DNA from 2 places in the Aliirhizobium sp. YIM B11859 genome. Region 2 is predicted to be linked to the other one. Evidence: predicted binding sites of a transcription regulator. Region 2 holds the regulator's gene; the other holds the start of a gene.
The links. The regulator LexA, encoded in region 2, represses DNA repair genes until DNA is damaged. The targets are predictions, from matches to a motif close to TGTTCNNNNTGTGTTCNG.

Region 1 (15,212 bases), on a different contig from region 2:
ACGCGCCCTTCCTGCGGCTTTTCGCCGGTGTCGTCTCGCGTGATGAAGTCGAGGCGGGCGGCGCCCAGCTGGAACGCATCGTCTACGAAGGCTCCGCCCATTCGATGATGGAGGCGCTTGCCGCCGCCAAGGACCGGCAGGGCGACATCGCCCCGATCGAAACCCGCCACCCGGGTGACGAGAACCGTTATGTGCGTTTCTACGTGCATGCGGTAATCGACGAAAGCGACGAGGCGCCGGAAGAGGTGGCAATCGTTTATGCCGTCGAGACGACCGAGCAGAAGGCGCTCGAAACGCAGATGGCGCAGACCCAGAAGCTCAATGCCGTGGGCACGCTGGCGGGTGGCATCGCCCATGACTTCAACAATGTCCTGACGGCGATCCTGCTTTCTTCCGATCATCTTCTTTTGCAGGCACGGCCATCCGATGCGAGCTTCGCCGATCTGATGGAGATCAAGCGCAACGCCAATCGCGCCGCCGTCCTGGTGCGCCAGCTGCTGGCGTTTTCGCGCAAGCAGACGATGCGTCCGGCCGTGTTGAACCTGACGGATGTCGTCGGCGATCTGCGCATGCTTGTCGACCGGTTGATATCGGGGACCAATGTCAAGCTGGAGGTCGATTATGGCCGCGACCTCTGGCCGGTGCGCACCGATCTTTCGCAATTCGAGCAGGTGCTGATCAATCTCTGCGTCAATGCCCGCGATGCCATGCCCCAGGGCGGAACGATCCTGATCAAGACCCGCAATGTGACGGACGTGGAGGCTGGCGGTTTCCAGCAGGCGGATCTGCCCTCGGAAGATTTCGTCATGGTCGAAGTCTCCGACAACGGTACCGGTATTCCGCCGGAAATCATGGACAAGATCTTCGAGCCCTTCTTCACCACCAAGGAAGTCGGAAAGGGGACCGGTCTCGGTCTCTCGATGGTCTACGGTATCGTCAAGCAGTCCGGAGGTTATATCTATCCGGAATCGGAAATCGGCAGAGGCACAAGCTTCCGCATCTTCCTGCCACGCCATGTGCCGGACGTGCAGCCCGTGTCGCCGGAGCCTGTCGACACGGCTCCGAAGGCGGTGACGCTGGCGCTGGCATCGGCTGCCGAGCCGATCGATCTTACCGGCAAATCGGCCGTCGTCCTCCTCGTCGAGGATGAAGAGGCGGTCCGCCGCGGTGGCAAGCGCATGCTGGAGACGCGCGGATATACCGTCCATGAGGCGGGCTCCGGTACCGAGGCGCTCGAAATCATGGAAGAGCTCGAGGGCAAGGTGGACATCGTCGTCTCCGACGTCGTCATGCCTGAAATGGACGGGCCGACATTGCTGACCGAATTGCGCAAGAACTATCCCGACATGAAGTTCATCTTCGTTTCCGGCTACGCGGAGGATGCGTTTGCCCGCAATCTGCCGGCCGACGCCAAGTTCGGTTTCCTGCCAAAGCCGTTCTCGCTGAAGCAACTGGCCGTGGCCGTTCGTGAAATGCTCGATTCGGAATGATTCCTCCGGCTTGACCGGTGGTTGCAGCCTTCCGGCTAGAGATGCCGAAATTCTTGATTTCAATGAATATTTCCACAAGCTTTCCGCTGCGGAACATTGATCGAACAAAGCTGAAATAACGTTTTTGATGCAAGCACTTAAATGGCGCTTGCAAAATGAGAACAAAATGAGTACGAATATCTCATCGGCTGCTTCATTGCTTGCGCGGCGGCAATAACCTAAAGGTGGGATCCAATGGCACAGAATAGTTTGCGGCTGGTAGAGGATAAAGGCGTGGATAAGAGCAAGGCGCTCGAAGCAGCACTTTCACAGATCGAACGATCCTTCGGTAAGGGATCGATCATGAAGCTCGGTTCGAACGATAGCATCGTCGAGATCGAGACGGTTTCGACCGGCTCTCTCAGCCTCGATATCGCACTCGGCATCGGCGGCCTTCCGAAGGGCCGCATCATCGAGATTTACGGCCCGGAAAGCTCGGGCAAGACGACACTGGCGCTGCAGACGATCGCGGAAGCCCAGAAGAAGGGTGGCATCTGCGCCTTCGTCGATGCTGAACACGCGCTTGATCCGGTCTATGCCCGCAAGCTTGGCGTCGATCTGCAGAACCTGCTGATCTCGCAGCCGGATACCGGTGAACAGGCGCTGGAAATCACCGACACGCTGGTTCGCTCCGGCGCCGTCGACGTTCTCGTCGTTGATTCGGTTGCGGCTCTTACGCCACGCGCCGAAATCGAAGGCGAGATGGGCGACAGCCTTCCCGGCCTCCAGGCTCGTCTGATGAGCCAGGCGTTGCGCAAGCTGACTGCGTCGATCTCCAAGTCGAATACGATGGTCATCTTCATCAACCAGATCCGCATGAAGATCGGTGTGATGTTCGGTTCGCCGGAAACCACGACAGGTGGCAATGCGCTGAAATTCTACGCCTCCGTCCGCCTCGACATCCGCCGTATCGGCCAGGTGAAGGAGCGCGAGGAAGTGGTCGGCAACCAGACCCGCGTCAAGGTCGTCAAGAACAAGATGGCGCCTCCCTTCAAGCAGGTTGAATTCGACATCATGTATGGCGAAGGCGTATCCAAGACCGGCGAACTGGTCGATCTCGGCGTCAAGGCCGGCATCGTCGAGAAGTCCGGTGCATGGTTCTCCTATAACAGCCAGCGGCTCGGGCAGGGGCGTGAGAACGCCAAGACCTTCCTGCGGGAAAACCCCGAGCTTGCCCGCGAGATCGAGACATCGCTGCGTCAGAATGCCGGCCTGATCGCCGACCGCTTCCTGCAAAACGGTGGTCCTGATGCCAATGACGGCGATGAGGCCGCAGAGACGTAATCGGAATTGAGGCATAGGCGGTTCCGCCGCACTCGGGAAGCCTTAGGGTTCATCACCGCCTATGTTTGCCGGCCGCCATCGAAAGATGTGCGGCCGGTTTTTTGTTCGGCTGGACAGTCGGGAAGGTCGGCGATAAAAGCCTCTGGACTTCAAAATACTGGTACCGCATCGGCGGTTGAAAAGGGCCTAGCATGAGCGGCGTGAGTGACATCCGGTCGACCTTCCTCGACTACTTCAAGAAGAATGGCCACCAGGTCGTCGATTCGAGCCCCCTGGTGCCGCGCAACGACCCGACGCTGATGTTCACCAATGCCGGCATGGTGCAGTTCAAGAACGTCTTCACCGGTCTTGAAAAACGCCCCTATACGACCGCGACGACATCGCAGAAATGCGTGCGTGCCGGCGGCAAGCACAACGATCTCGACAATGTCGGCTACACTGCCCGGCACCTGACCTTCTTCGAGATGCTCGGAAACTTTTCCTTCGGCGATTATTTCAAGGAGCAGGCGATCGAGCTTGCCTGGAAGCTCGTCACCGAAGGTTTCGATCTGCCGAAGAACCGGCTGCTGGTCACTGTCTATTCCGAGGACGAGGAAGCGGCGACACTCTGGAAGAAGATCGCCGGTTTCTCCGACGACAAGATCATCCGCATTCCGACCTCCGACAATTTCTGGCAGATGGGCGATACCGGTCCGTGCGGTCCCTGCTCGGAAATCTTCATCGACCAGGGCGAAAATGTCTGGGGTGGCCCTCCCGGCTCGCCGGAAGAGGATGGCGACCGTTTCCTCGAATTCTGGAACCTCGTTTTTATGCAGTTCGAACAGACGGCTCCGGGCGAACGCTCGTTGTTGCCGCGCCCGTCCATCGACACCGGCATGGGCCTTGAACGCATGGCCTGCGTCCTGCAGGGCAAGCAGAGCGTCTTCGACACCGACCTGTTCCAGACCCTGATCGGCACGATCGAGGACGTCATGGGTGTCAAGGCCGAAGGCAGTGCCAGCCACCGCGTCATTGCCGATCACCTGCGCTCGTCCGCCTTCCTGATCGCCGACGGCGTTCTGCCGTCGAACGAAGGTCGCGGTTATGTCCTTCGCCGCATCATGCGCCGCGCCATGCGCCATGCGCAGCTGCTCGGCGCCAAAGAACCGGTCATGTACAAGCTCCTGCCGACTCTGGTTCAGGAAATGGGCCGAGCCTATCCTGAACTGGTGCGCGCTGAAGCCTTGACCTCGGAGACGCTGAAGCTGGAAGAAACTCGCTTCCGCAAGACGCTGGAACGTGGCCTTTCGCTGCTTTCGGATGCGACGACCGACCTCGACAAGGGCGACATGCTGGATGGCGAGACCGCCTTCAAGCTCTACGACACCTACGGTTTCCCGCTCGACCTGACCCAGGACGCACTCCGCGCCCGCGAGATCGGTGTCGATATTGCCGGCTTTACCGATGCCATGCAGCGCCAGAAGGCCGAAGCCCGTTCGCATTGGGCAGGCTCCGGCGACAAGGCCACCGAAACTATCTGGTTCGAGCTGAAGGAAAAGTTCGGTGCCACCGAATTCCTGGGATACGACACCGAAAAGGCCGAGGGCGTTGTCCAGGCGATCGTCAAGGACGGCAAGACGGTCGACAGTGCAGCGGCCGGCGAGGAAGTCCAGATCGTTGTCAGTCAGACGCCGTTCTACGGTGAATCCGGCGGTCAGATGGGCGATACCGGCATCATCGCGACCGACAATGCCAAGGTTGAAGTCTCCGACACGCAGAAGAAGGGTGAGGGACTGTTCGTCCATGTTGCCAAGCTGACGGACGGGACGCTGAAGGTCGGCGATGCGGTCATCCTGACCGTCGATCATGCCCGTCGCTCGCGGCTGCGCTCCAATCATTCGGCAACTCATCTCCTCCATGAGGCGATGCGCGAAGTGCTCGGCACCCACGTTGCCCAGAAGGGATCGCTGGTTGCGCCGGAGCGTCTGCGTTTCGACGTCTCGCATCCGAAGCCGATGTCGGCCGAAGAACTGCAACGCGTCGAGGACATGGCCAATGCCATCATCATCCAGAATTCGCAGGTGACGACACGTCTGATGAGTGTCGACGACGCAATTGCCGAAGGGGCGATGGCCTTGTTCGGTGAAAAATACGGCGATGAGGTTCGCGTCGTTTCGATGGGCACGGCGATTGACGGGACCAAGGCCGGAAAGCCCTATTCGATCGAACTTTGCGGCGGCACGCATGTCAACGCCACCGGCGATATCGGCCTTGTGCGGGTGCTTTCCGAAAGTGCCGTCGGCGCGGGTGTGCGCCGCCTCGAGGCCGTCACTGGTGATGCGGCCCGCGTCTACCTGTCCGAACAGGACGAACGGGTAAAGACGCTTTCCGCTGCGCTCAAGGTTCAGCCGACCGAGCTGGTCTCGCGCGTCGAGGCTTTGATCGACGAACGCCGCAAGCTTGAGAAGGAACTGGCGGATGCCAAGCGCCGTCTCGCCATGGGCGGCGGCCAGGCCGGCGCCCCGACCGATATCCGCGAGATTGCCGGCATCAAGTTCATGGGCCGCGCATTGCCGGGCATCGATGCCAAGGATCTGAAGGGCCTGGCCGACGAGGCCAAGGCATCGCTCGGGTCGGGCGTCGTGATCCTGATCGGCGTCTCCGAGGATGGCAAGGCAAGCGCCGTCGCCGCCGTTACGCCTGATCTGGTGACGCGTTTCAGCGCTGTCGATCTCGTCCGCATTGCCTCTGTCGCACTCGGCGGAAAGGGCGGCGGCGGTCGCCCGGACATGGCCCAGGCCGGTGGCCCGGATGGGTCAAAGGCCGATGAGGCGATCGAGGCGGTGGCCACCGCACTGAGCGCCTGATCGCAATAAGCAAAAGCGGGCTCTGCCCGCTTTTCATTTTCAGAGATGATGCAAAGGGTTGGGCGCATGGGCATGAATGCCGTCATGGCGGATGAACTGGACGAGGCCGTCGATGGTCTCGCGCCGGCATTGTTTCGCGATGCGCCGAGTTCCGTCTCGTTCAACAAGCTGCGCAAGCGGTTGCTGCGTCAGGTGCGTCAGGCCTTCGAGGATTTCGGCATGCTGAAGGGCCAGGAGCGCTGGCTCGTCGGTCTTTCCGGCGGCAAGGACAGCTATTCGCTGCTCGCCGTGTTGCTTGACCTGCAGTGGCGCGGGCTTTTGCCGATCGAACTGATCGCCTGCAATCTCGATCAGGGCCAGCCGAATTTCCCCAAGCACATCCTGCCGGATTACCTGACCTCGATCGGGGTCAGGCATCGCATCGAATATCGCGACACCTATTCGATCGTGAAGGAAAAGGTTCCCGAGGGCGCCACCTATTGCGCCCTCTGTTCGAGGCTCCGCCGCGGCAATCTTTACCGTGTGGCGCGGGAGGAAGGCTGTCAGGCCCTCGTGCTCGGCCATCACCGCGAGGATATTCTCGAAACCTTTTTCATGAATTTTTTCCATGGTGGACGCCTTGCCGGCATGCCAGCCAAGCTCTTGAACGACGAGGGCGACGTCATGGTGCTGCGGCCGCTCGCCTATTGCGCCGAGGACGATCTGGCGAAATTTGCCGCTGCAATGGAATTTCCGATCATCCCCTGCGATCTCTGTGGTTCGCAGGATGGTCTCCAGCGCAACCTGATGAAGCAGATGCTTGCCGATATCGAGACCCGCATGCCGGGCCGCAAGGACACGATGCTGCGCGCATTGGCGCATGTGAATCCCTCCCATCTTCTCGACCCGAAACTTTTCGATTTCTCCGGATTGTCGGCCAGATCCGATACAGGGGCCGACGCCTGATCTTCCCATCTTCAAAGAGCAGATTGGATTTCAAATGACTTTGCCGCTCGACGTCACCAAGCTTGCCGATCTGTTGAAACATGCCGCCAAGGTGGAAATCTTGCCGCGTTTTCGCCGGCTCGGCGGCGATGATGTTCGCTCCAAGAGCGAGCCTTCCGATCTGGTGACCGAAGCGGACGAGGCAGCTGAGCGGTTGATCCGTCGTGAGATCGAGGCACTGGCGCCGGATGCGCTGTTTATCGGCGAAGAATCCGTTGCTGCCGACCCGTCGCTGCTCGACCGGTTGGCTGATGCGGATTTTGCCGTCGTTGTTGATCCGATCGATGGCACCTTCAATTTTGCCTCCGGCATTCCCGCCTTTGGTGTCATGGCCTCGGTCGTCTACAAGGGCGAAACGGTTGCCGGTATCATCTATGATCCGATGGGCGACGATTGGGTCATGGCCGAAAAGGGCGCGGGCGCCTTCCTCCGCCGGCCTGACGGCGATGTGGTGAAACTGTCGGTAGCTGCGCCGCAACCGCTCGGTGACATGGTGGGCATGGCGTCTGCCGGTTATTTCTACGGCGAGACGCGCGAGCGTATCCTTGCCAATCTCGCCAAGGTCAGGCTGTTTGCCAGCTATCGCTGCGCGGCCCATGAGTACCGCACCTATGCCAGCGGTCACGTCCAGTTCGCGCTCTATAACAAGCTGATGCCCTGGGATCACCTGGCGGGGACATTGATCGGCACCGAGGCTGGAGGCTATATCCGCAGGCTGGATGGCTCGCTTTATCTGCCGCACCATGTCGAAGGCGGGCTTCTGGCTGCGACCGACGAGGACAGCTGGCAGACATTGCGTCGTGAGATCATCGGCTGAGCCGGCTGGCAGGAAAAAGCCCGGCAATGCCGGGCTTGGGTCTGAGCGATCCGTGCGTGCTTAATGCGCCAGGATTGCCTTGGGCCTGAACTGTCCGCCATCGCGCGGCTCGAAGATCTGGTAGACCTGTGGATTGCGAAGCGGCTCTTCGTTCTCGTCATGCTCCAGGTTCTGTTCCGAAACATAGGCGACATATTCGCTGTCGTCATTTTCGGCCAGCAAGTGGTAGAAGGGCTGATCCCTGCTGGGCCGGATTTCCATCGGGATCGAATTCCACCATTCCTCGGTATTGGCAAATTCCGGATCGACGTCGAATATGACGCCACGGAACGGGAATACCTTGTGACGGACGACTTCCCCGATCATGAATTTTGCATTCTTCTGTTTCATGGTGCGATGTCCTTTCGCAACATCATGTGGGAATGAAAGCCGCAGACATCAAGATGTGGATGTCTGCAGTCCGCTCTCGTCTATTTGCACCGCTATGCATTCCGGCGCTTTTTCAGTGATGCAAGAACCACGCCACCAAGCACCAGAACGATGCCGACCGCGTGATAGGCTTCGAAGCTCTCGTCGAGAAACACCACAGCCATGACGATCGACACCGGTGGCATCAGGTACAGCGTCACCCCGCCGGTTGAGGGGCCGAAGACACGCACCACATGCTGGAAGCAAAAAAAAGCGGCAAGCGATGCAAATGCAATCATCCCGGCGATCTTCCACCAGTCCGACGCGGAGTCGGGCAGCGGACCATTGTTCAGAAACTCGATAACGGTCGGCGGAAGTAGAACGATTGCACCGGAAAGCGCGATAATGCCGAACAGAGCCAGCGGCCTTAATTGCTGTAACGATGAGTTCTTCAATAGGATCGAATAGACGGCAAAGGAGATTGCCGCCGCGAGTATGCCGAGATCGCCGATATTGAACCTCAGATGCAGAAGCGCCGCCGGATCGCCATGCACGACGATCGCGATCACCCCGGCAAAGGCGACGGCCATGCCTGCAATCTCACGCCCGCCGATCGTTCGGCCACCGAACATCCACTGGAACAGGATAATGAACAGCGGCGAGGTGGTATAGATCAGCGTGCCGTTGGCGGCGCTCGTATAGGTCAGCGACCAGTAGACCAGCCCGCCGCAGACCCCCATGCCGAGCCCGCCGAGCAACAGCCAAAGCCAGAAATGGCCGCGCACGAAGGCGATGGCGGGGCGCCGATCGATATAGATGAACGGTAGCATGACAAGGGTCGATCCTGCCCAACGCAGGAAGGCGGTCGTGTAGGGCGCGACGTCGCCGATAATGCCGCGGCCGAAAATGATGTTGCTGGCAAAGAAGATGGGGACGAGGGAAAAAATCAGCCAGTCGACCGGGCCGACCGGTCTTTCAATGGAAGTCGAGGGCATGGCGCACCGAAAATGAAAGGAACTGCGTCGAGGGCATGGATTTGACAACAAAAAACGGCGGGAAAGCCCGCCGTTTTCGAATGCGGAGAAGACCGCATGGCAATATCGAATGCGGCCGGTCAGGCCGAATAATACATATCGAATTCGACAGGGTGAGGCGTCATTTCGTAGCGCATCACTTCGGTCATCTTGAGTTCGATATAGGCATCGATCTGGTCGTCGTCGAACACGCCGCCGGCAGTCAGGAACTTGCGGTCGCGATCAAGGCTTTCGAGCGCTTCGCGAAGGCTTGCGCAGACGGTCGGGATCTTCTTCAACTCCTTCGGCGGAAGGTCATAAAGATCCTTGTCCATCGCCTTTCCGGGATGGATCTTGTTCTTGATACCGTCGAGGCCGGCCATCAGCATGGCGGCAAAACCCAGATAGGGGTTCTGTGCCGGATCGGGGAAACGCACTTCGACGCGCTTTGCCTTCGGGCTGGAGCCGAATGGAATACGGCAGGATGCCGAACGGTTGCGCGCCGAATAGGCGAGCAGAACCGGAGCTTCGTAGCCGGGCACGAGGCGCTTGTAGGAATTCGTCGTTGGGTTGGTGAAGGCGTTGATCGCCTTGGCATGTTTGATGATGCCGCCGATGTAGAAGAGGCAGCTTTCCGACAGGCCTGCATATTCGTCGCCGGCAAAGGTCGGCTTGCCGTCCTTCCAGATCGACTGGTGCACATGCATGCCCGAGCCGTTATCGCCGTAAACCGGCTTCGGCATGAAGGTTGCCGTCTTGCCATAGGCATTGGCGACCTGATGCACGACATATTTATAGATCTGCATCTTGTCGGCGTTGCGCACCAAGGTATCGAACTTGACACCGAGCTCGTGCTGGGCGGAGGCCACCTCGTGGTGATGCTTTTCGACGACGACGCCCATTTCGGTAAGCACGGTCAGCATTTCGGAGCGCATGTCCTGCAGGCTGTCGACCGGCGGAACCGGAAAATAGCCGCCCTTGACGCGCGGACGGTGACCGAGGTTGCCGGTTTCGTAATCGGTGTCGTCGTTGGACGGCAGCTCTGAAGAATCGAGCTTGAAACCGGTATTATACGGGTCGGCCTTGTACTTCACGTCGTCGAACACGAAGAATTCCGGCTCCGGGCCGACAAACACCGTGTCGCCGATACCCGACGCCTTCAGGTAGGCTTCCGCCTTCTTGGCCGTACCGCGAGGGTCGCGGTTATAGGCTTCGCCCGAAATCGGATCGAGGATGTCGCAGAAGACCACCATGGTCGACTGCGCAAAAAACGGGTCCATGTGGACGGTCGCAGGATCCGGCATGAGCACCATGTCGGACTCGTTGATCGCCTTCCAGCCGGCAATCGAGGAACCATCGAACATCACGCCGTCTGCAAACATGTCTTCGTCGACGGCGGAAATATCCATCGTCACGTGCTGCAGCTTGCCGCGTGGGTCGGTAAAGCGAAGGTCAACGAACTTGACGTCGTTTTCCTTGATTTGTTTCATGATTTCGCTTGCGCTCGTCATAACAAGTTCCTCGATTTGAGTGACGATATAAATTGTCACGCCGAGCTGGCTTAGATCGCGTCTACACCCGTTTCGCCTGTGCGGATACGGATGACCTCCTCGACGTTCGACACGAATATCTTGCCGTCGCCAATCCGTCCAGTCTGTGCCGCATTTCGAATGGCTTCGATGACGGCTTCTGCATTCTCGTCTGCAAGAACCACCTCGACCTTTACCTTCGGCAGGAAGTCCACGACATATTCCGCGCCACGATAAAGTTCGGTATGGCCCTTTTGGCGACCAAAGCCCTTGGCTTCGGTAACCGTAATGCCCTGCAGGCCGACTTCCTGAAGGGCTTCCTTCACTTCGTCCAGCTTGAAGGGTTTAATGATCGCTTCGATCTTCTTCATGAGAAACTATCTCTCCGCTTCTCCCCATGCGCGGGTATGAAACCCGCTCGCCCATGCCAATGCAGATATCGTGCCAAACTAATGTTGGACCTTCAAAAGCATATTCTCACTTTGCACGGATTCGCCCCCGTTTCCATGCTCCATCATCGCATTCGGGCCAAGTGTTAAAGGAATTCGATGCGAGATGACGCCGCAGTGCCTAGTTTTATGACAAAAATGCGAAAATTCAGCCAACTGTCTGGCTTGTATTGCGTCGATCAATAAATGTGCAAATGAGCAATATATAGGCTTAATCATTGTTTTGTCTCGGCTTGCGTTTTAGTCCGCCCTGGGCTCAATTGTGCCATGCTTCCTGATCCATCCCCCACCTTGCTGACGCCGGAAGAAATGGCGCATGCCGATCGACTGTCGGTCGAGTCCGGGCTTGTCTCTTTCGATCTGATGATCCGGGCCGGAACAGCCGTCGCGGGCGAAGCGCTGGCCCGCTTCCCAGGCGCTCTACGGTTTGCCGTGTTTTGCGGACCGGGAAACAATGGCGGCGACGGCTATATCGCCGCTGGGGTATTGGCCGAGGCGGGCGCGAATGTCGAGATTTTCGTGCTTGGTGATCCGCTTGCTCTCAAGGACGATGCCGGGTTGGCCTACAAGACATGGGGACAGCGGACGCAACCGCTCGAAAACTATCGGCCAAGCCGGGGCGATGTCGTTGTCGACGCGCTTTTTGGCGCGGGCCTGTCCCGCACGGTCTCCGAAGAGGTGATCCAGGTGATTGCCGTGGTCACCGAGGCGGCATTGCCCGTCCTGGCCGTGGACCTGCCATCGGGCCTTTGCGGGCGAAGCGGCACACCGCTTGGCGCGGCCTTCCATGCCGTCTGCTCCGTCACGTTCATGGCGAGGAAACCCGGTCATCTGCTTTTGCCGGGCCGGTCTCTTTGCGGTGACATCCGCGTCATCGATATCGGCATTCCACAGCGGATCATCAGCACCGCCGCCGGCAAGCTTTGCGAAAACCTGCCAGGTGTCTGGCGCGCGGCACTGCCAAGGGCGGGCGCCGATACGCATAAATACAGGCGGGGCCACCTGGCCGTCTTTTCCGGCGAAGCGACGAAGACCGGGGCAGCAAGGCTTGCGGCATTTGCCGGGCTGAAAAGCGGGGCAGGGCTGGTGACCCTGGCCGCTCCCGCCGATGCCATGGATGAAAATGCCACGCATCTGACCGCCGTGATGCTGAAGGCGGTTGATGTCGGGACGGATCTGGAAGCATGGCTGGAGGACGCGCGTCTATCCGCCTTCGTGCTTGGCCCCGGATTTGGAATTGGCGAGAAAGCCCGGCAGTTCGCGTTCGCTTTGCGCAACCGGGCGCTCGTTCTCGATGCCGATGGCATATCCTCCTTCAAGGCTGACCCGGCAGCGCTGTTTGACGCCTTCTCGCAGGGCGAGACACATCTGGTGCTGACACCGCACGAGGGGGAGTTCGCGCGCCTCTTCCCGGATCTGGCCGCAGACAGCCGCCTGGGCAAGGTTGAAAAGGCAGTGAGGGCGGCCGAACGGGCACATGCCGCGATCGTCTACAAGGGTGCGGACACGGTGATTGCGTCCCCCGATGGCCGAGCCGCTATTAACACCAACGGTCCGCCATGGCTGGCGACCGCCGGTTCGGGAGACGTTCTGGCAGGGATGATCGGCGCGTTGCTGGCACAGGGCATGCCCGCCTTCGAGGCCGCATCAGCCGGCGTCTATCTCCACGGAGAAGCGGCAAATCTTGCGGGCCCGGGCATGACGGCGGAAGACCTTGCAGGATATGCCGGCAAGGCAATGGCGAGAGTTATGGCCAAACAGAGCTAGCGCATGTCTCCCGAATGTGGTCACCGGTTTCGGGATAAGGACATGCGCAAGAACAAGGCGCCAAAGCACGGAAAGCAAATCTGAACGATCGCGACGTGCTTTTGTTTTAGCGCCCGCCGACCAGTTCCTGCATGGCGATGGCGCCCTGCGGCGCATTGACCTTGCCTTCATGGATAAAGAAGGCAAAGACGTCACGCGGTACCTTTTCGACCTTGCGGCCATCATCGAGCAGCGGCAGGTCATCGACAACCTTGCCTTCGGCCCAGGTCTTGAGCCGCCTCGCCCATGACGTCATATCGTCATCGGCATAACAGGTCGCGATATCGTCCGACCCTTTTTGCAGCCGGGCATAGACGAAATCAGCCGTCACATCCGCGATCATCGGATAGTCGAAATGTTCGGCGCAAACCGGAGCGACCTTGTACTTCTCAAGCAGCGCCACGAATTCCGGCACCTTGAAACTGTCATGGCGGACCTCCACCACATGACGGAGCAGCAGGCCTTCCAGTTTTTCCGGCAAGAGCCTGAGAAATGCTTCGAAATCCTCCGGTTCGAATTTCTTCGTCGGAGCGAACTGCCAGAGCAAAGGGCCAAGATGCGGCCCGAGCTCGGTGATCCCCTGAGCGAGGAACTTGTCGATGGATTCGCCCGCATCCGCCAGAACCTTGCGGTTGGTGGTGTACCGGCTGGCCTTCAGCGAGAAGATGAAGCCCTCCGGAACCTCGGAAGCCCATTTGGCGAAAGTCTCGGGCTTTTGCGAACCGTAATAGGTGCCGTTGACCTCTATGACGGAAAGCTTGCCGGCCGCATATTCGAGCTGCCGCTTTTTCGCGAGCTTGTCGGGATAGAACGTGCCTTCCCAGGGCTCGAAGGTCCAGCCGCCTATGCCGGTGCGGATCGTGCCACTCATGCTCATCTTGCCCTCCAATAAAACGAGCCGCGGCCTTATTCCGCCGCTTCCACCTTCTTCACCGGCCGCCGTTCCAGAAGCTCCTTGAGGAAATGTCCGGTATAGGACCGCTTTTCCTTGACGATCTGCTCCGGCGTGCCTTGGGCGACGATCTCGCCGCCGCCCGTGCCGCCCTCAGGACCGATATCGATGACCCAGTCAGCCGTCTTGATGACTTCCAGATTGTGCTCAATGACAACGACGGAATTACCCTGGTTGACCAGTTCGTGCAGCATTTCGAGAAGTTTTGCGACGTCGTGGAAATGCAGGCCGGTGGTCGGCTCGTCGAGGATGTAAAGCGTTCGTCCGGTCGCGCGCTTCGACAATTCCTTGGCGAGCTTGACGCGCTGGGCCTCGCCGCCGGACAGCGTATTGGCCTGCTGGCCGACCTTGATATACCCGAGACCGACATCGAACAGCGACTGCAGCTTGTCGCGTACGGCCGGCACGGCCGAGAAGAACTCGACGCCTTCCTCGACCGTCATGTCCAGCACGTCGGCGATCGACTTGCCCTTGAAATGCACGTCGAGCGTCTCGCGGTTGTAGCGCTTGCCGTGGCAGACGTCGCAGGTGACATAGACATCCGGCAGAAAGTGCATCTCGATCTTGATGACGCCGTCGCCCTGACAGGCCTCGCAACGGCCGCCCTTGACGTTGAACGAGAAGCGGCCGGGCGCATAACCCCGCGCCTTGGCTTCTGGCAGGCCGGCGAACCAGTCGCGGATCGGCGTGAAGGCGCCGGTATAGGTGGCCGGGTTGGAACGCGGCGTGCGGCCGATCGGCGACTGGTCGATATCGATCACCTTGTCGATATGCTCGAAACCGTCGATCCGGTCGTGTTCCGCCGGGATCTCGCGGGCGCCCATGACGCGCCGCGCTGCAGACTTGTAGAGCGTCTCGATCAGGAAGGTCGACTTGCCGCCACCCGATACGCCGGTGACGGCCGTGAACACGCCGAGCGGCACTGCCGCCGTGACATTCTTCAGGTTGTTGCCCCGCGCGCCGAAAACCTTGATTTCCTTGCCCTTCTTCGGCTTGCGGCGCTCAGAAGGCACGGCGACGCCAAGCTCGCCCGACAGGTATTTACCAGTTAGTGACTTCGGGTTGGCCATGACCTGTTGCGGCGTACCCTCTGCCACGACGGTGCCGCCATGGATGCCCGCGGCCGGGCCGATGTCGACAACATAGTCGGCGGTCAGGATCGCATCCTCGTCATGTTCGACGACAATCACGGTATTGCCGATGTCGCGCAGGTGTTTGAGCGTCTCCAGCAGGCGGGCATTGTCGCGCTGGTGCAGGCCGATCGACGGTTCGTCGAGCACATAAAGAACCCCGGTGAGACCGGAGCCGATCTGCGAGGCGAGCCGGATACGCTGGCTTTCGCCGCCCGACAGGGTGCCGGAATTGCGCGACAGGCTGAGATAATCGAGCCCGACATCGTTGAGGAACTGCAGACGCTCGCGGATTTCCTTGAGAATCCGGACGGCAATCTCGTTCTGCTTGGCATTCAGGTGTTCCGGCAGGGCCGAAAACCAGTCACGCGCCAACTTGATCGACATCTCGGTGGTCTGGCCGATATGCAGCTTGTTGATCTTGACGGCCAGCGCCTCGGGCTTCAGCCGGTAACCGGCGCAGGC
Region 2 (15,212 bases):
CGATGGTGAGGAAGTCGACATCCGCCGTGCGAAGGTCGTCCATCAGCTGCAGAACCTCATTCCTTTCTTCGCCGAGTCCGACCATGATCCCCGACTTGGTGAACATCGTCGGATCGAGCTCCTTGACCCGCTGCAGCAGGCGCACAGAGTGGAAGTAGCGCGCACCGGGACGCACCGTCAGGTAATTGCCCGGTACGGTTTCCATATTGTGGTTGAAGACATCCGGCTTGGCCGCGACGACGCGCTCCAGAGCGCCCGGCTTCTTCAAAAAGTCCGGCGTCAGGATCTCGATCGTCGTCAGCGGTGAAGCAGCCCGGATCGCCCAGATCACCTTTTCGAAATGTTCGGCACCACCATCATCGAGATCGTCACGGTCGACCGAGGTGATGACGACGTGGCTCAGCCCCATTTCCTTGACCGCACGCGCGACGCTGTCGGGCTCGGCCATGTCGAGCGGGTTCGGTTTGCCGGTCGCGACATTGCAGAAGGCGCAGGCGCGGGTGCAGATCTCGCCCATGATCATGAAGGTGGCGTGCTTCTTGTCCCAGCACTCACCGATGTTGGGACAGCCCGCCTCTTCGCAGACCGTCACCAGCTTGTTTTCGCGCACGATCGCACGGGTTTCCTGGTAGCCCTTCGACACCGGCGCCTTGACGCGGATCCAGTCCGGCTTGCGCATCACCTCGGTATCCGGCCGATGCGCCTTTTCCGGATGGCGGACGCGCTTCTCATCTAAGAGATTGGTCCTGTCGAGAATGGTGACCATGAAATCCTGCTTTCAGTTCCAGCCTGTGCCGGAAGCACGTTGTCCGTTCGGAAAATCTCTATGCATCAACCGCGGCAAATGTTTGCGCGGCATTGCCTGCCTGCCCGCTACATTAGCGCCTGACGATTTTGGCGACGAATAGCAAAAGGCTCGCACCAAGGAAAGCCGTGACGAAATAACCAAGCCGGCTGTCCTGCACGAACACGTCGAAGGCTCTCAGCACGGCGATCGCGACCACCGAGCCGACAATGCCGAGGATGATGTTCATGAAGATGCCGAAGCGCATGTCCATCAGCTTGCCGGCGAGCCAGCCCGCCAGTCCACCGATGATGATCGCCCCGATCCAGCCAACACTTTCCATCATTCCTCCTGATATTGGGCGGCGCCTCTGCCGCTCTCCGTCTTGTCACCGACCGGGGACGCCCCTCATCCGCCTGCCGGCACCTTCTCCCCGTAAACGGGGAGAAGGAGATATGCCGCAACCTCTCGCCTCTCTTGAGGCAAGTCACCTCTCCCCGTTTACGGGGAGAGGTGGAGCGCAGCTAGCTAGCTGCGCTCTGGGTGAGGGGCACGCCCCAAATGCCGATTACGCGTTCAACACACGCCCATAGGCATCCAGCACACTTTCCTTCATCGATTCCGAAATCGTCGGATGCGGGAAGATCGTGTGCATCAGGTCTTCCTCGGTCGTCTCGAGGTTCATCGCGACGACAAAACCCTGGATCAGTTCGGTGACTTCCGCACCGACCATGTGGGCGCCGAGCAGTTCGCCGGTCTTCTTGTCGAAGATCGTCTTGACCATGCCCTGGTCCTCGCCGAGCGCCACGGCCTTGCCGTTGGCGGCAAACGAGAAGCGGCCGACGCGGATATCGCGGCCCTGTTCCTTCGCCTTGGCCTCCGTCAGACCGACCGAGGCGACCTGCGGGTTGCAATAGGTGCAGCCCGGGATCTTGCTCTTGTCGGTGGCATGGACGTTCGGCAGGCCGGCGATCTTTTCGACGCAGACGACCGCTTCATGCTCGGCCTTGTGGGCAAGCAGCGGGCCACCGGCGACGTCACCGATCGCATAGATGCCGGCAACGTTGGTCTTGCCGTAACCGTCGATGACGATGAAGCCCCGCTCGGTCTTCACACCAGCAGCCTCGAGGCCGATGTTTTCGATGTTTGCCTGAACGCCGACAGCCGAGATCATCCGGTCAGCGGTGATCTTTTCGGACGTGCCGTCCTTCTTCTCGATCGTTGCGGTGACCGAGTTCGCACCCTTCTCCACCTTGGCGACCTTGGCCTCCAGATGGATCTTGATGCCCTGTTTTTCGAACTGCTTCTTGGCGAAGGCGGAGATTTCCGCATCCTCGACCGGCATGACCTGGCTCATGATTTCGACGACGGTGACGTCGACGCCCATCGTCCGGTAGAACGAAGCGAACTCGATGCCGATCGCGCCCGAACCCATGACGAGCAGCGACTTCGGCAGTTCTTCCGGCTTCATCGCTTCGAAATAGGTCCAGATCAGCTTGCCGTCCGGCTCGATGCCGGGCAGTGCGCGCGGGCGTGCACCTGTGGCGACGATGATATGCTTGGCGGTATAGGTGCCCTCACCCAGCGTGTTCTTCGGCACCGGGCCCATCGGCTCCATCGGCGCCTTGGTGGTCTTGCCGACGACGATTTCGCCCGGCTTGGTGAGCTTGGCTTCACCCCAGATGATGTCGACCTTGTTCTTCTTGAACAGGAAGCCGACGCCGTTGTTCATCCGCGCAGCAATGCCACGCGAACGTGCGACGATCGCCTTGACGTCCGGCTTGATCGAACCTTCCAGCGTCAGGCCGTAATCCTTCGCATGGGTGGCCGTGTGCAGCACATCGGCGGTTCTGAGCAGCGCTTTGGTCGGTATGCAGCCCCAGTTGGAGCAAATGCCGGCAAGGTGCTCGCGTTCGACGACGGCGACCTTCATGCCGAGCTGGCTGGCCCGAATGGCGGCGATATAACCGCCGGGGCCGGAGCCGATTACGATGACGTCATAAGCGTTGGACATGAGCGTTTCCAATCCTCGTTTTGCCGAGACCCGGGCGAGCGCCTTGAGGCCTAGAACGGGATGGAAGCGCCTGGCTTCAGACCGCCAGCTTGATCACTTCTGCCTCTGGTTCTGGCTGAACCAGCATCCCGTAGATTTCTTGTCTGAGCTGCCTGCGCTGTTTGCACATGTCGATGAACATGGCGTCGCCTGCGGGCTCGTTGCGTTTTTCGACCTGATGAACTCTCCGGCTCAGCTCTTCGTAGCTCCGGCACAGCCTGGCAAAATGCCCGTCCGTTTGCTGGAGATGACGCACGAGCGTCGTAAGATCCGGAAATTCTGCGGCCAGTTCATGCAGCGTACCAGACATGGTCCAAGTCCCTTTTCGGTGAGGAAGTGTCCACGCTAGGTCCGCCTAAAAATACCTCCGTTGATCCAGATCAAAGGCCAAGCATCATTCGGGCGATCGGTTCGAGACCGCGACCAATTGCCCGACTTGCCTCCGCCGTCAGATGCACTCCGTCGATCGGACTGGTGCGGGAAACCGAGCCGGCATCGAAGAAACCGCACCCGAGATCATCCGCGAGATCCCGATAAAGCGAGGCAAGCATCGAGGATTGCTCGATGCCGCCCCGGAAGATTGCCGAAAATACCGGATCGGCCGTCTCGCAAAGCGGCGGCGGCGACACGATCAGGATATCCGGCGCATCATAGTCGAATGCATAGTCGTGATGGCGGATCAGCCCCACCAGTCTCTGCATCCCGGCACGCGCCGCATGGGCGGTGCCGGCGACTACAGGCTTCATGTCGTTGGACCCGAGCATGATGACGACGAGGTCAAGCGGCATATGGGTATGAAGCACCGTTGGCAGGTTCTTCACACCGTTACGGTCGCAATCGGCCAGATGATCGTCATAGCCGGTGGTGCGGCCGTTCAATCCCTCGGCAATCACGCTCACACTGGGGCCGAGTGCCGTTCCGAGGACGCCTGGCCAGCGATCCTCGAAAGCATGCCGTCCCGGCCCTTCGGGGTCATACCCCCAGGTGAGACTATCGCCAAAGCAGAGAACGGTCCTCATCCCGCCGTCCTTTTGCCGTTAGACCAGCATCGACATGGGGCTCTCGATGTAGCGCTTGAAGGCGGAAGCGAGTTCCGCACCGAGCGCGCCATCGATGACGCGGTGGTCGAAGGCAAACGTCGCCGTCATCACCGTACCCACTTCGATCTTGCCGCCACGAACGACCGGCTTCTCGACGCCGGCACCGATCGAAACGATCGAAGCCTGCGGCAGGTTGACGATCGAGGTGAACGAGGAAACGCCGAACATGCCGAGGTTGGACACCGACGTGGTGCCGCCCTGGTATTCTTCCGGCTTCAGCTTCTTGTCGCGCGCCCGCTTGGCCATGTCCTTCACCTCGTTGGAGATGACCGACAGAGCCTTGGTTTCGGCCTTGCGGACGATCGGCGTGATCAGCCCGTCCGGGATCGACACAGCAACGCCGACATCCGAATGCTTGTGCAGCACGCGGGCAGTCGAGGTCCAGGAGGCGTTTGCCATCGGGACATCGCGCAGTGCCAGAGCCAGCGCCTTGATGATGAAGTCGTTGACGGAAAGCTTGAAGGCCGGAACCTCGCCTTTCTCCGTCTTCTTCACCGGTGCCGATGCATTGATCTCGCCACGCAGCTTGAGCATCGCGTCGAGTTCGCAATCCATCGAGATCGTGTAGGCCGGAACCGTCTGGGTCGATTCGGTCAGGCGTGCAGCGATCGTCTTGCGCATGCCGTCATGCGGAAGAAGCTCGTAGGAACCTTCGGCAAACAGCTTGAGCACGTTGTCGTCCGACGGGCCTTTCGCGGCAGCCGGAGCCGGTGCAGCGGCTTGTGTAGCAGCAGGAGCAGCCTTGGCACCACCGGATGTTGCAGCCTTCTCGACATCCGCCTTGACGACACGGCCATGCGGGCCGGTGCCGGTGACGCCGGAAAGATCGAGGCCAGCTTCTTTGGCCAGACGGCGGGCGAGCGGCGAAGAGAACACGCGCTTGCCATCGGCAACCGGAGCCGGCGTCGACGGTGCCGGAGCAGCGTCGGTGACCGGGGCCTTCGGAGCTTCCGAAGCAGTTTCAGCCTTTGCGGCTTCCGCCTTGGGAGCCTCGGCCTTCGGCGCAGATCCCGCACCGGCAGCAGCGGCTGCAACGTCTTCGCCTTCTTCGGCAATGATGGCGATCAGGGCGTTGACCTTGACCGCTTCGGTACCGGCGGGAACGACGATCTTGGCGATCGTGCCCTCATCGACGGCTTCGACCTCCATCGTCGCCTTGTCGGTTTCGATCTCGGCGATCACATCGCCGGACTTGACCTTGTCGCCTTCCTTGACCAGCCACTTGGAGAGGTTGCCCTCTTCCATGGTCGGAGAAAGGGCCGGCATGGTGATGTTGATAGGCATCGTATCACCCTTCCCTTACTTGTAGCAGACGGTTTTGACCGCCTGAACGACTTCGCCGACATTCGGCAGAGCCAGCTTTTCGAGGTTGGCCGCGTAAGGCATCGGAACGTCCTTGCCTGCGATCGTCAGCACCGGCGCATCGAGATAATCGAAGGCCTGCTGCATGACGCGGGTGGCGATTTCGGTGCCGACCGAGTTCTGCGGATAACCTTCCTCGACGGTGACGAGGCGACCGGTCTTCTTGACCGATTCGATGACGGTCGGAAGATCCATCGGGCGCAGCGTGCGCAGATCGATCAGTTCGACATCGATGCCTTCCTTTTCGAGTTCCGCAACAGCCTTGGTGGCGTAGGACATGCCGATACCGAAAGACACGACGGTAACGTCCTTGCCCTTGCGATGAATGCGCGCCTTGCCGATCGGCAGGACGAAATCATCCATCTTCGGCACATCGAAATGCTGACCGTAAAGGATCTCGTTTTCGAGGAAGACGACCGGGTTCGGATCGCGGATGGCAGCCTTGAGCAGGCCCTTGGCGTCGGCAGCCGTATACGGCATGACGACCTTGAGGCCCGGGATCTGGCTGTACCAGGCGGAATAATCCTGGCTGTGCTGGGCGCCGACGCGGGCAGCAGCGCCGTTGGGGCCGCGGAACACGATCGGAGCACCCATCTGGCCGCCGGACATATAGAGCGTCTTGGCAGCCGAGTTGATGATCTGGTCGATCGCCTGCATGGCGAAGTTGAAGGTCATGAACTCGACGATAGGCTTGAGGCCGGACATCGCCGCACCGACGCCGACGCCGGCAAAGCCGTGTTCGGTGATCGGGGTATCGACAACACGGCGCGGGCCGAATTCCTGCAGCAGCCCCTGGGTGATCTTGTAGGCGCCCTGGTATTCGGCGACTTCCTCACCCATCACGAAGACGTCTTCGTCACGGCGCATTTCTTCGGCCATTGCGTCACGCAGGGCTTCGCGAACGGTCGTCGAAACCATCTCGGTGCCGGCCGGAATATCCGGATCGGCCGCAACCTCGGTCTTCGGCTGTGCCGGAACCGGCGCGGAAGCCGACGACGTTTCGGCAGCCGCCGGCTTTGCCTCTTCGGCCTTCGGGGCTTCTGCCTTCGGTGCATCAGCCGAGATCGCATCCGCGCTTTCGCCTTCGGCGAGCAGGATAGCAATCTTGGTATTGACCTTGACGTTTTCGGTACCGGCTTCGACCAGCAGCTTGCCGATCACGCCCTCATCGACGGCTTCCACTTCCATGGTCGCCTTGTCGGTCTCGATCTCGGCGATCACATCGCCGGACTTGACGGTATCGCCTTCCTTCTTGACCCATTTGGAAAGCGTGCCTTCCTCCATCGTCGGGGAAAGCGCAGGCATCAGGATATCGATAGGCATTGGTTCTTTCCTCCCCGCGCTTAGAGCAGGATGTCGGTGTAGAGCTCGGATGCATCCGGCTCCGGATCGTTCTGGGCGAAATCGGCGGAGTCCGAGACGATGTCGCGGATATCCTTGTCGATTGCCTTCAACTCGTCCTCGCTTGCCCAGCCCTTTTCGAGCAGACGATTGCGAACCTGTTCGATCGGATCCTGCTCGGAGCGCATCTTCTGCACTTCTTCCTTGGAGCGATACTTGGCCGGGTCCGACATCGAGTGACCGCGATACCGGTAGGTCAGCATTTCGAGGATGATCGGTCCCTTGCCTGAGCGGCAGTGGGCAAGCGCCTCGTCACCGGCAGCCTTGACGGCGCGAACATCCATGCCATCCACCTGGATGCCCGGAATGCCGAAGCCGACGCCGCGCAGCGAATAGTTCGACTGAGCGGTCGCACGGGCGGTCGACGTGCCCATGGCGTAACGGTTGTTCTCGACGATGTAGATGATCGGCAGTTTCCACAGAGCCGCCATATTGAAGCTCTCGTAGACCTGGCCCTGGTTGGCGGCGCCGTCACCGAAATAGGAGACCGAGACGCTGTCGTTCTTGCGATAGGCATTGGCGAAGGCCAGACCTGTGCCGAGCGAGACCTGCGCGCCGACGATACCATGACCACCGTAGAAATGCTTTTCCTTGGAGAACATGTGCATCGAGCCACCCTTGCCATGCGAATAACCGCCCTGGCGTCCGGTAAGCTCGGCCATCACGCCGCGCGGGCTCATGCCGGCTGCCAGCATGTGACCGTGATCGCGGTATGCGGTGATAACCTGGTCACCGTCCTGCTGGGCCATCTGCATGCCGATAACGACAGCTTCCTGGCCGATATAGAGGTGGCAGAAACCGCCGATGAAGCCCATGCCGTAAAGCTGGCCGGCCTTCTCTTCGAAACGACGGATCAGCAGCATCTCGCGATAGGCATGCAGATCGTCGTCCTTACCGAATTCCGGCGTGTTCTTGCCGGTGAATTCCTTCGGGGCTGATTTCGTCGTGGTCTTGATAGCAGACTTCGCCGCTGGCTTGCGGCCGGATGCAGACGCGGATTTAGCTTGCGCCATCGATCCCTCCCTATGTGCTGCACTGAAAGAGCGGCACCGACGCAAGCATTTACCGCTCGCCCCGACCCGCTCGGGTTTCGGGAGCTAACATAGGGAAGAAAACCCGGCCCAGCAATGACATAATTGCATGGCTCACATGTAAGATAAGATACTGAATTTTATTAAGAAAACATAGGTTAACCGAAATTCGGTTAACTCAGAAATAGTTGTTAAATATGACTATTTCATCCGGCCGGGAGACATTTAATTGATAACGCGCAATTTCATCGAGCATGTCTTTGTCGAGCGAACCGTCGCTCATCAGATGCACCTGACGTTCCAGCGCCTCGCGCTTGGCCGTCAGCGTCGCAAGCTCGGCACTTCGCGCCAGCCGCTGTTTCTCGAACTCCTCAGTGGCGATCAGGCCGAGATCTCCGTGGATCGAATGATAGCCGAAATAGGAGACGAAAGCGACGGTGATTGCAGGCAGGATGAGACGGCCAAACTTTCTTTGTTTGTGATGCTTTGTCCACATGCCTGTCTACGCCTTGGGTTACGCGGTGGGATCGAGTCGGTCCCTTTGGGGAGCATCTAGAATTCGCAGAACTTGCTTAAGCATTCGTTTCCTCCGCCACGATGCAAAAGGCCCGCGTCAGGTGACGCGGGCCTTGTAACTGCCGAAAATCAGGATTGGCGAAAGCCGCCTTAGCCCTTCAGGATCGAACGACCGGCATAAGCTGCCTGCGGGCCGAGCATTTCCTCGATGCGGATCAGCTGGTTGTACTTGGCCAGACGGTCCGAGCGCGACAGCGAGCCGGTCTTGATCTGTCCGCAATTGGTGGCAACGGCGAGATCGGCAATCGTCGAATCTTCCGTCTCACCCGAACGGTGGGACATGACCGCCGTGTAGCGTGCCTTGTGTGCGGTTTCGACGGCGTCGAGCGTTTCCGTCAGCGAACCGATCTGGTTGACCTTGACGAGGATCGAGTTGGCGACACCCATCTTGATACCGTCGCGCAGGCGCGCCGAATTGGTGACGAACAGATCGTCGCCGACCAGCTGAACCTTCGAGCCGATCTTGTCGGTCAGCGACTTCCAGCCATCCCAGTCGTCTTCGGCCATGCCGTCTTCGATGGAGATGATCGGGTATTTTGCGGCGAGTTCGGCAAGATATTCGGCCATGGCTTCCGGCTCGAGCGTGCGGCCCTCGCCTTCCATGACATACTTGCCGTCCTTGAAGAATTCCGTCGAGGCGCAATCGAGACCGAGATAGACGTCTTCACCCGGCTTGTAGCCGGCCTTTTCGACCGACTTCATGATGAAGTCGAGTGCTTCCGGGGCACTCTTCAGGCCCGGTGCGAAACCGCCCTCGTCGCCGACATTGGTGTTGTGGCCCTGAGCGCCCAGTTCCTTCTTGAGAACATGGAAGATTTCCGAACCGATGCGAACGGCGTCGGCAAGCGATTCCGCGCCGACCGGCATGATCATGAATTCCTGGAAGTCGATCGGGTTGTCGGCATGCGCACCGCCGTTGATGATGTTCATCATCGGAACCGGGAGAACATGGGCGGCGGCACCGCCGATGTAACGGTAGAGCGGCAGGCCCGACGATTCGGCTGCAGCCTTGGCAACGGCAAGCGATACGCCGAGAATGGCGTTGGCACCCAGACGCGATTTGTTCGGCGTGCCGTCGAGCGCGATCATCGTCTTGTCGATATGGATCTGGCTTTCGGCATCAAAACCGCCGATCGCATCGAAAATCTCGGTATTGACGGCTTCAACGGCCTTCAGCACACCCTTGCCGCCATAACGCTTGCCGCCATCGCGCAGTTCGACTGCTTCGTGAGCACCGGTCGAGGCACCCGACGGAACGGCAGCGCGGCCCATCGAGCCGTCTTCCAGATAGACATCGACTTCGACGGTCGGGTTGCCACGGCTATCGAGGATCTCGCGAGCGATAATATCGGTAATAGCAGTCAAGGGTCTCTCCTCAGAGTTTAAGTCCACGCGGTCATTGAAAATGTATCATGTTCAATGACACGCCAATTACAGTGCGAGCGCTTTTTGCGCTTTGACCACCATCAAGCAGTTCTGCAGATCAGGCAGCCTTGGCCACCGCATCGAAAGCCATCAGCTTTTCGAGAAGTCGCGGCATGTCCTTCAGATAGACCATGTTCGGCCCGTCGGAAGGCGAATTGTCGGGATCCTCATGCGTTTCGACGAAAAGCCCTGCAATACCGACAGCCACCGCCGCTCGTGCCAAAGTCTCGACGAATTCGCGCTGGCCGCCGGTCGAGCCGCCCTGCCCGCCGGGCTGCTGCACCGAATGGGTCGCGTCGAAGATGACTGGAGAACCGAGTGCCGCCATGGTCGGCAGCGAGCGCATGTCGGAAACCAGCGTGTTGTAGCCGAAGGACGCGCCGCGTTCGCACAGCATCACGTTCGGATTGCCGCTTTCGAGGAACTTTGCCTGGACGTTCTTCATGTCCCACGGCGCCAGAAACTGGCCCTTCTTGACGTTGATCGCCCGGCCGGTCTTGGCAGCGGCAACGAGAAGATCCGTCTGCCGTGACAGGAAGGCCGGGATCTGCAGGATATCGACCGTCTCGGCAACGATCGGGCACTGCTCTTCCGTGTGGATGTCGGTGATAACAGGAAAGCCGAACTCCTTCTTCAGGTCGGCAAATACCTCCATCGCCTTTTCAAGCCCGATGCCACGCTTGCCGGAAAGCGAAGTGCGGTTCGCCTTGTCGTAGGACGATTTGTAGACCAGTCCGATATCGAGCTTGGCGCAGAGTTCGGAAAGCGTCCCGGCGATCATGAAAGCATGATCGCGGCTTTCCATCTGGCAGGGTCCCGCAATCAGGGAAAGCTTGCCGGTATTGGAGAAGACGACTTTTTTTGCACCTTCGCCGACCGAAACTTCAGAATTGGGGGAGACTGCCATATCTATTCCTCGAAGCCGAAAAACACGCCTTGGCCGGGCACTGGCGACACGAGCACGCGGCCATCCCGGCGGATGAATGCGACGTCATTAGCAGCAAGGGTGATCTCTGTCACGGCCAGATCGGCGGTACGGAATATCACGGCCTGGCCGGAAAGCCCCGTGGCAACCGCCGGACCGGCAAGCCCGAATTCCTGCAGCAACTGCTCGCGATCTAGGACCCGCACCCTGGCATTCTCGACGGCAAACACCATGCCAGACTCGCCGTCTTCGCCGTCGACAGAAAGGACATTCTGCAGCAGTGACGCCGATTCGGGCGGCGTCTCGGCGGCCAGAACGACCTCCTTCAACCCGGTGACGGCATTCGCATGCGAGCGCAGCGATCCCATGTCCTGCGGAAAGGAGACCACCCGCTGACAGGCAAAAGCGAAAAAATCGACAGCCTCCTGTTCGGCGGCAAAGGCCAGCCGGAACCGACCTTCTCTTTCGTCGCCTTCCGGTGACTTGATGATACGTGCGAACTCCAGCGGCTCTCCGGCGGATATTCCGTTCTCGACAAAACGCCGGTGATCGCCTGACGCGTCGTCGCTTGCAACCACGATCGCCGAAAGCCCCTGGCGCCCCCGGCGTCCGCGAAAGGCCATGTCGCGTTCAACGAAGACGTTGCCGCGCTTGACCGCCGCCCCCGCTTTACGACGGTCGGCCAGCGCCAACGGCTCCAGATAGGTGCCGTCCTCCAGGAAGATACAGGCATTGGCCGTGCCGAACGGGTGAAGGCCGTCCGGCGCCACGGTGAACCCAAGTGCCGACAGCCGTTCCCGTGCCAGGACGAGGTTGCCGACCGGCAAAACGAGATGATCGATTTTCCTTGCAGTCACGCACGTCCCCCAGACTTTGATCCGCCGGCAGTAGATTGGGCAGACCGCCGGCAAGCGCAAGTAGATTCCGACTGAGAACGTCATCCGGCATCTCAGAAAGTTATGATGTTTTCACGAAAATTTAGGGACTTGCGGAACACATATGGAACATATAGTGTCCGTTCTGCATTTGTTTCAAATCTGAAGGTGCATCAAGATGCTCACCCGCAAGCAACAGGAACTGCTTCTGTTCATACATGAACGTATGAAGGAGTCCGGCATCCCACCTTCTTTCGACGAGATGAAGGATGCGCTCGACCTCGCCTCCAAATCGGGCATTCACCGGCTGATTACGGCGCTGGAAGAGCGCGGCTTCATCCGCAGGCTACCGAACCGGGCCCGTGCGCTCGAAGTCATCAAGCTTCCCGAATCCTATGTGCAGACGCTGCAGCCCAAGCGCGGTTTTTCGCCGAGCGTCATCGAGGGAAGCCTCGGTAAAAAAATACCCGCCCCTGCCCCCGCTGCACCGGCCTCTGTAAACGAACCATCCTCCGCAAGCGTTCCCGTCATGGGCCGCATCGCGGCCGGCGTGCCGATTTCGGCCATTCAGAACAACACCCATGATATTTCCGTGCCTGTCGAGATGCTGGGCTCCGGCGAACATTATGCGCTGGAGGTGAAGGGCGATTCGATGATCGAGGCCGGCATCCTCGACGGCGACACCGTTATCATCCGTAACGGCAACACCGCGAACCCGGGCGATATCATCGTGGCACTTGTCGACGACGAGGAAGCCACGCTGAAGCGGTTCCGCCGCAAGGGTGGATCGATCGCGCTGGAAGCCGCCAACCCTGCTTATGAGACCCGCATCTTTCCGCCCGACCGGGTCAAGGTTCAGGGTAAGCTGGTTGGCCTCATCCGCCGGTATCACTAAGTTCGGCTGGATCATACGTGGTCTGCAGGTCACCGCCCTGTCCTGCAACCGGAATTGATGAGGCGCTTTGTATGGTGCCGAGCTCTTCCGGGGGTTGTTGTTGAGCCTCGACCAGCCAGTCAGGCAATGACCCGTCATAGACATCACGCCGCCAGTCATATTGGCGGTGAACGTTCCACGGTCGTGTTGCGGCCTGCATGCCTGCTTTCACCATCCATTGCTCGGGCATAAAAGAACCGGCAAAATCGATCTCGAGCGAGCCTGTCTTGCGCAGCGTTTTGCCGCTCAGCAGGGGCGTCCCTGACCGGCACTGATCGAACCGCGCCCGTGGCGCGATGACGAGACCGGCAATGTCACAGGCAGCCCCTGTGAAGCGACCATCCTCGACGACAACGACGATGACGTCGCCCGCTGTAAAGGCGCACCACGCCTTCGGCTGGCAGGCAAAACGGCTGCCACTCGCTTCCTGCATTCGCTTTCGCGCCATGGCGACCACTTTTGCCGGCAGCCGTTCGGCACGATCCTTGGGAAGGACGGCGTCACTCCAGTCGTCGCGCATTACCGGCCCGACAGGATCCCCCAGCCGGCGGGCGCGGCTCCACTGCCCATAAATGAAATCCGGCACACGCGGGCGATTGACGGCGATCATCCCGGCACTCCGAAAGCCTGCAAGCGTGCCATCTTCCGCGATCAGAAGGCTGGACTGCGGTTCCGGCATGCCGAACCTGAACAGCAACAGCGCGACCACAAGAAAAAGCAATCCGAGATATCTGAGCTGCGTGCGCAGCAATGTCAGCAGCAGCAGGCTGCAGACCCCGAATGGCAGGAACCAAGGATGTTGTTGGCCAACGGTGAAATCACCTCCCCATCCCGCAACATGCCGGGCAATCGTTATCACCCAGCCGAGACTTGTCGCCATCACCGCGATGAATGGACCATCCAGTCCGAAAGGCATCAGCAGCATGGCGACAAGCCCCGCCGGCATGACCAGGAAACTGATGATTGGCATCGCCGCAAGATTGGCCGCAAGCCCGTAGGTCGCGATCCGGTGGAAATGCTCCACCGAGAACATCGTCGTGGCGAGGCTGCCGATCATCGATGTCATGATAATGCCGGCGATGAATTTCCAGCCTCCCGCAAACCATGTCGCTGCCCGGTGACGAAAAGGCAGCGGCTCGGACTGGTGCCGACGCGCCCGCCTGGCCCATGCGGCATAACCCGCGACAAGCGCAACGGTCGCGGCAAAGGACATCTGGAAACTTGGACCGAGTATCTCCGACGGGGTCCAGACGAGAATGATGATGGCAGATAAGGCGACATTGCGCAGGCTGATCGACGGCCGATCGACAAGCACTGCGATGAGCATCACCGCCATCATGATATAGGCGCGCTGGGCTGACACCCCGAAGCCGGATATCAGATAATAGGCCGTAACCATCGCCAGCGCCCCGGCTGCTGCTATTTTCTTCACTGGAAAGGCTTGGGCAAAACCGGGAAACAGCGACAGGATCGATCGCAAGCCGACGAAAAAGATCCCCGCGGCAAGCGCCATGTTGAGCCCGGATATCGCGACGATATGGGCAAGGCCGGAAACCCTCAGCGCCTCGACGGTATCGTTTGAAATCGCCCGGCGCTCGTCGGTAACAATCGCAGCGGCAAAAGCTCCCGCATCGCCCGGAGCAAGCGCCCGGATCCGGTTCCCTATCCTCGCACGCAGATCGAAAAGCCCACGCTCCGCAGCCTCCGACCATCCCGGAGACCTCTCCTTTCCTTCGAACGGGCGGGGCGCTGAGTAAAAATAACCGACCGCACCGATGCTGTCGAAATAGGAGGAAAAGGCAAAATCATGCAATCCAGGCAAGGCAGGTCCGGCAGGCGGCGACAGTCTCGCGCGACCCGTGACCATCGTACCGTTCGGGAAAGGTGCGTGGCGGGCACGGACGATGAGCAGAACCTGACCCGGCGGGCGTCTGATCTGCGGGTTGGTCGTCGAGATGAGGCTGACGACATAACGCATCCGGTCGGAACCGGCGACCTCGCTGCGCTCGATCGTGCCGACGACATCTGTCGTGACGGGACTATCGAGGATGACCGTCGAACGCCGCCACGCCTCAACCTGCGCCAGAAGCATGCCGCCGACAACGAGACCGATAGCCATGAGCACAATCTTCACGCGGCTGCCGCCCTTCAGGCAAAAGACCGCAGCCCACAGGGCGACGAACACGAGAACCAGTGGCCACACGGGCGGATCGGCGGTCGCCAGCAGCCAGATCACTGCTCCTGTGCCTATTGCGACCGGGACGAAGAGAAAACCATGCCCGTATCGGCCTTCTTCATCGATGGCGCTGCGCACCTTCCCTGTCAGCCGACGCCCGATTTCGACAGACCGCCGTCCTGGGGTCGATCTGCCGGTCGGGCGTAAAATGATGCGTCGCGGCGGAACGCCGTCCGCTATGCCGATTCTGGCTGTACGGGATGCTGGAAAATCGGCAGGCGAAACCGGCCCGGCAACCTTGGAGCGGATCACGATCTCTTCATTGTCGATCTTATTTGCCATGCAGAAACATGCCCGCCGAGGCCCACAAATTACAACCTGAGCGTTATTTTTGCATGCGTCAACCTGACGCAGCAGGGTCTGGCGGCCAGAGCCGGATTCGGATTGCAACATGGGGTTGGCCGCACCCCTGTTTGCCCATGCCCAATATCTTGCCGCGCTGCACAAATTGCCGCCAGAACTGCTTGGCATCGGCCTAAGTATCATATAGCTAAACGTAGGACGCTTAAT

Region 1: a site for LexA is predicted at 1,580-1,597, ahead of recA (recombinase RecA). Genes of this name have one in related genera too.

What each region holds. Positions count from the first base shown of each region.
Region 1 is NZ_JBXHAY010000003.1:537,469-552,680, forward strand. It holds gene cckA (cell cycle histidine kinase CckA) at 1-1,490, shown strand, start outside; gene recA (recombinase RecA) at 1,725-2,813, shown strand; gene alaS (alanine--tRNA ligase) at 3,005-5,659, shown strand; gene ttcA (tRNA 2-thiocytidine(32) synthetase TtcA) at 5,726-6,604, shown strand; gene AC2GXZ_RS14845 (inositol monophosphatase family protein) at 6,639-7,460, shown strand; gene hspQ (heat shock protein HspQ) at 7,521-7,850, opposite strand; gene AC2GXZ_RS14855 (DMT family transporter) at 7,943-8,863, opposite strand; gene glnA (type I glutamate--ammonia ligase) at 8,983-10,392, opposite strand; gene AC2GXZ_RS14865 (P-II family nitrogen regulator) at 10,443-10,781, opposite strand; gene AC2GXZ_RS14870 (NAD(P)H-hydrate dehydratase) at 11,127-12,626, shown strand; gene AC2GXZ_RS14875 (DUF72 domain-containing protein) at 12,733-13,542, opposite strand; gene uvrA (excinuclease ABC subunit UvrA) at 13,572-15,212, opposite strand, start outside.
Region 2 is NZ_JBXHAY010000013.1:6,941-22,152, reverse strand. It holds gene lipA (lipoyl synthase) at 1-766, opposite strand, end outside; gene AC2GXZ_RS29180 (GlsB/YeaQ/YmgE family stress response membrane protein) at 879-1,127, opposite strand; gene lpdA (dihydrolipoyl dehydrogenase) at 1,353-2,798, opposite strand; gene AC2GXZ_RS29170 (HP1242/YdcH family protein) at 2,875-3,147, opposite strand; gene AC2GXZ_RS29165 (SGNH/GDSL hydrolase family protein) at 3,218-3,856, opposite strand; gene AC2GXZ_RS29160 (pyruvate dehydrogenase complex dihydrolipoamide acetyltransferase) at 3,875-5,221, opposite strand; gene AC2GXZ_RS29155 (pyruvate dehydrogenase complex E1 component subunit beta) at 5,237-6,622, opposite strand; gene pdhA (pyruvate dehydrogenase (acetyl-transferring) E1 component subunit alpha) at 6,643-7,713, opposite strand; gene AC2GXZ_RS29145 (FtsB family cell division protein) at 7,910-8,227, opposite strand; gene eno (phosphopyruvate hydratase) at 8,398-9,672, opposite strand; gene kdsA (3-deoxy-8-phosphooctulonate synthase) at 9,791-10,639, opposite strand; gene AC2GXZ_RS29130 (VOC family protein) at 10,642-11,514, opposite strand; gene lexA (transcriptional repressor LexA) at 11,711-12,427, shown strand; gene AC2GXZ_RS29120 (ComEC/Rec2 family competence protein) at 12,408-14,984, opposite strand.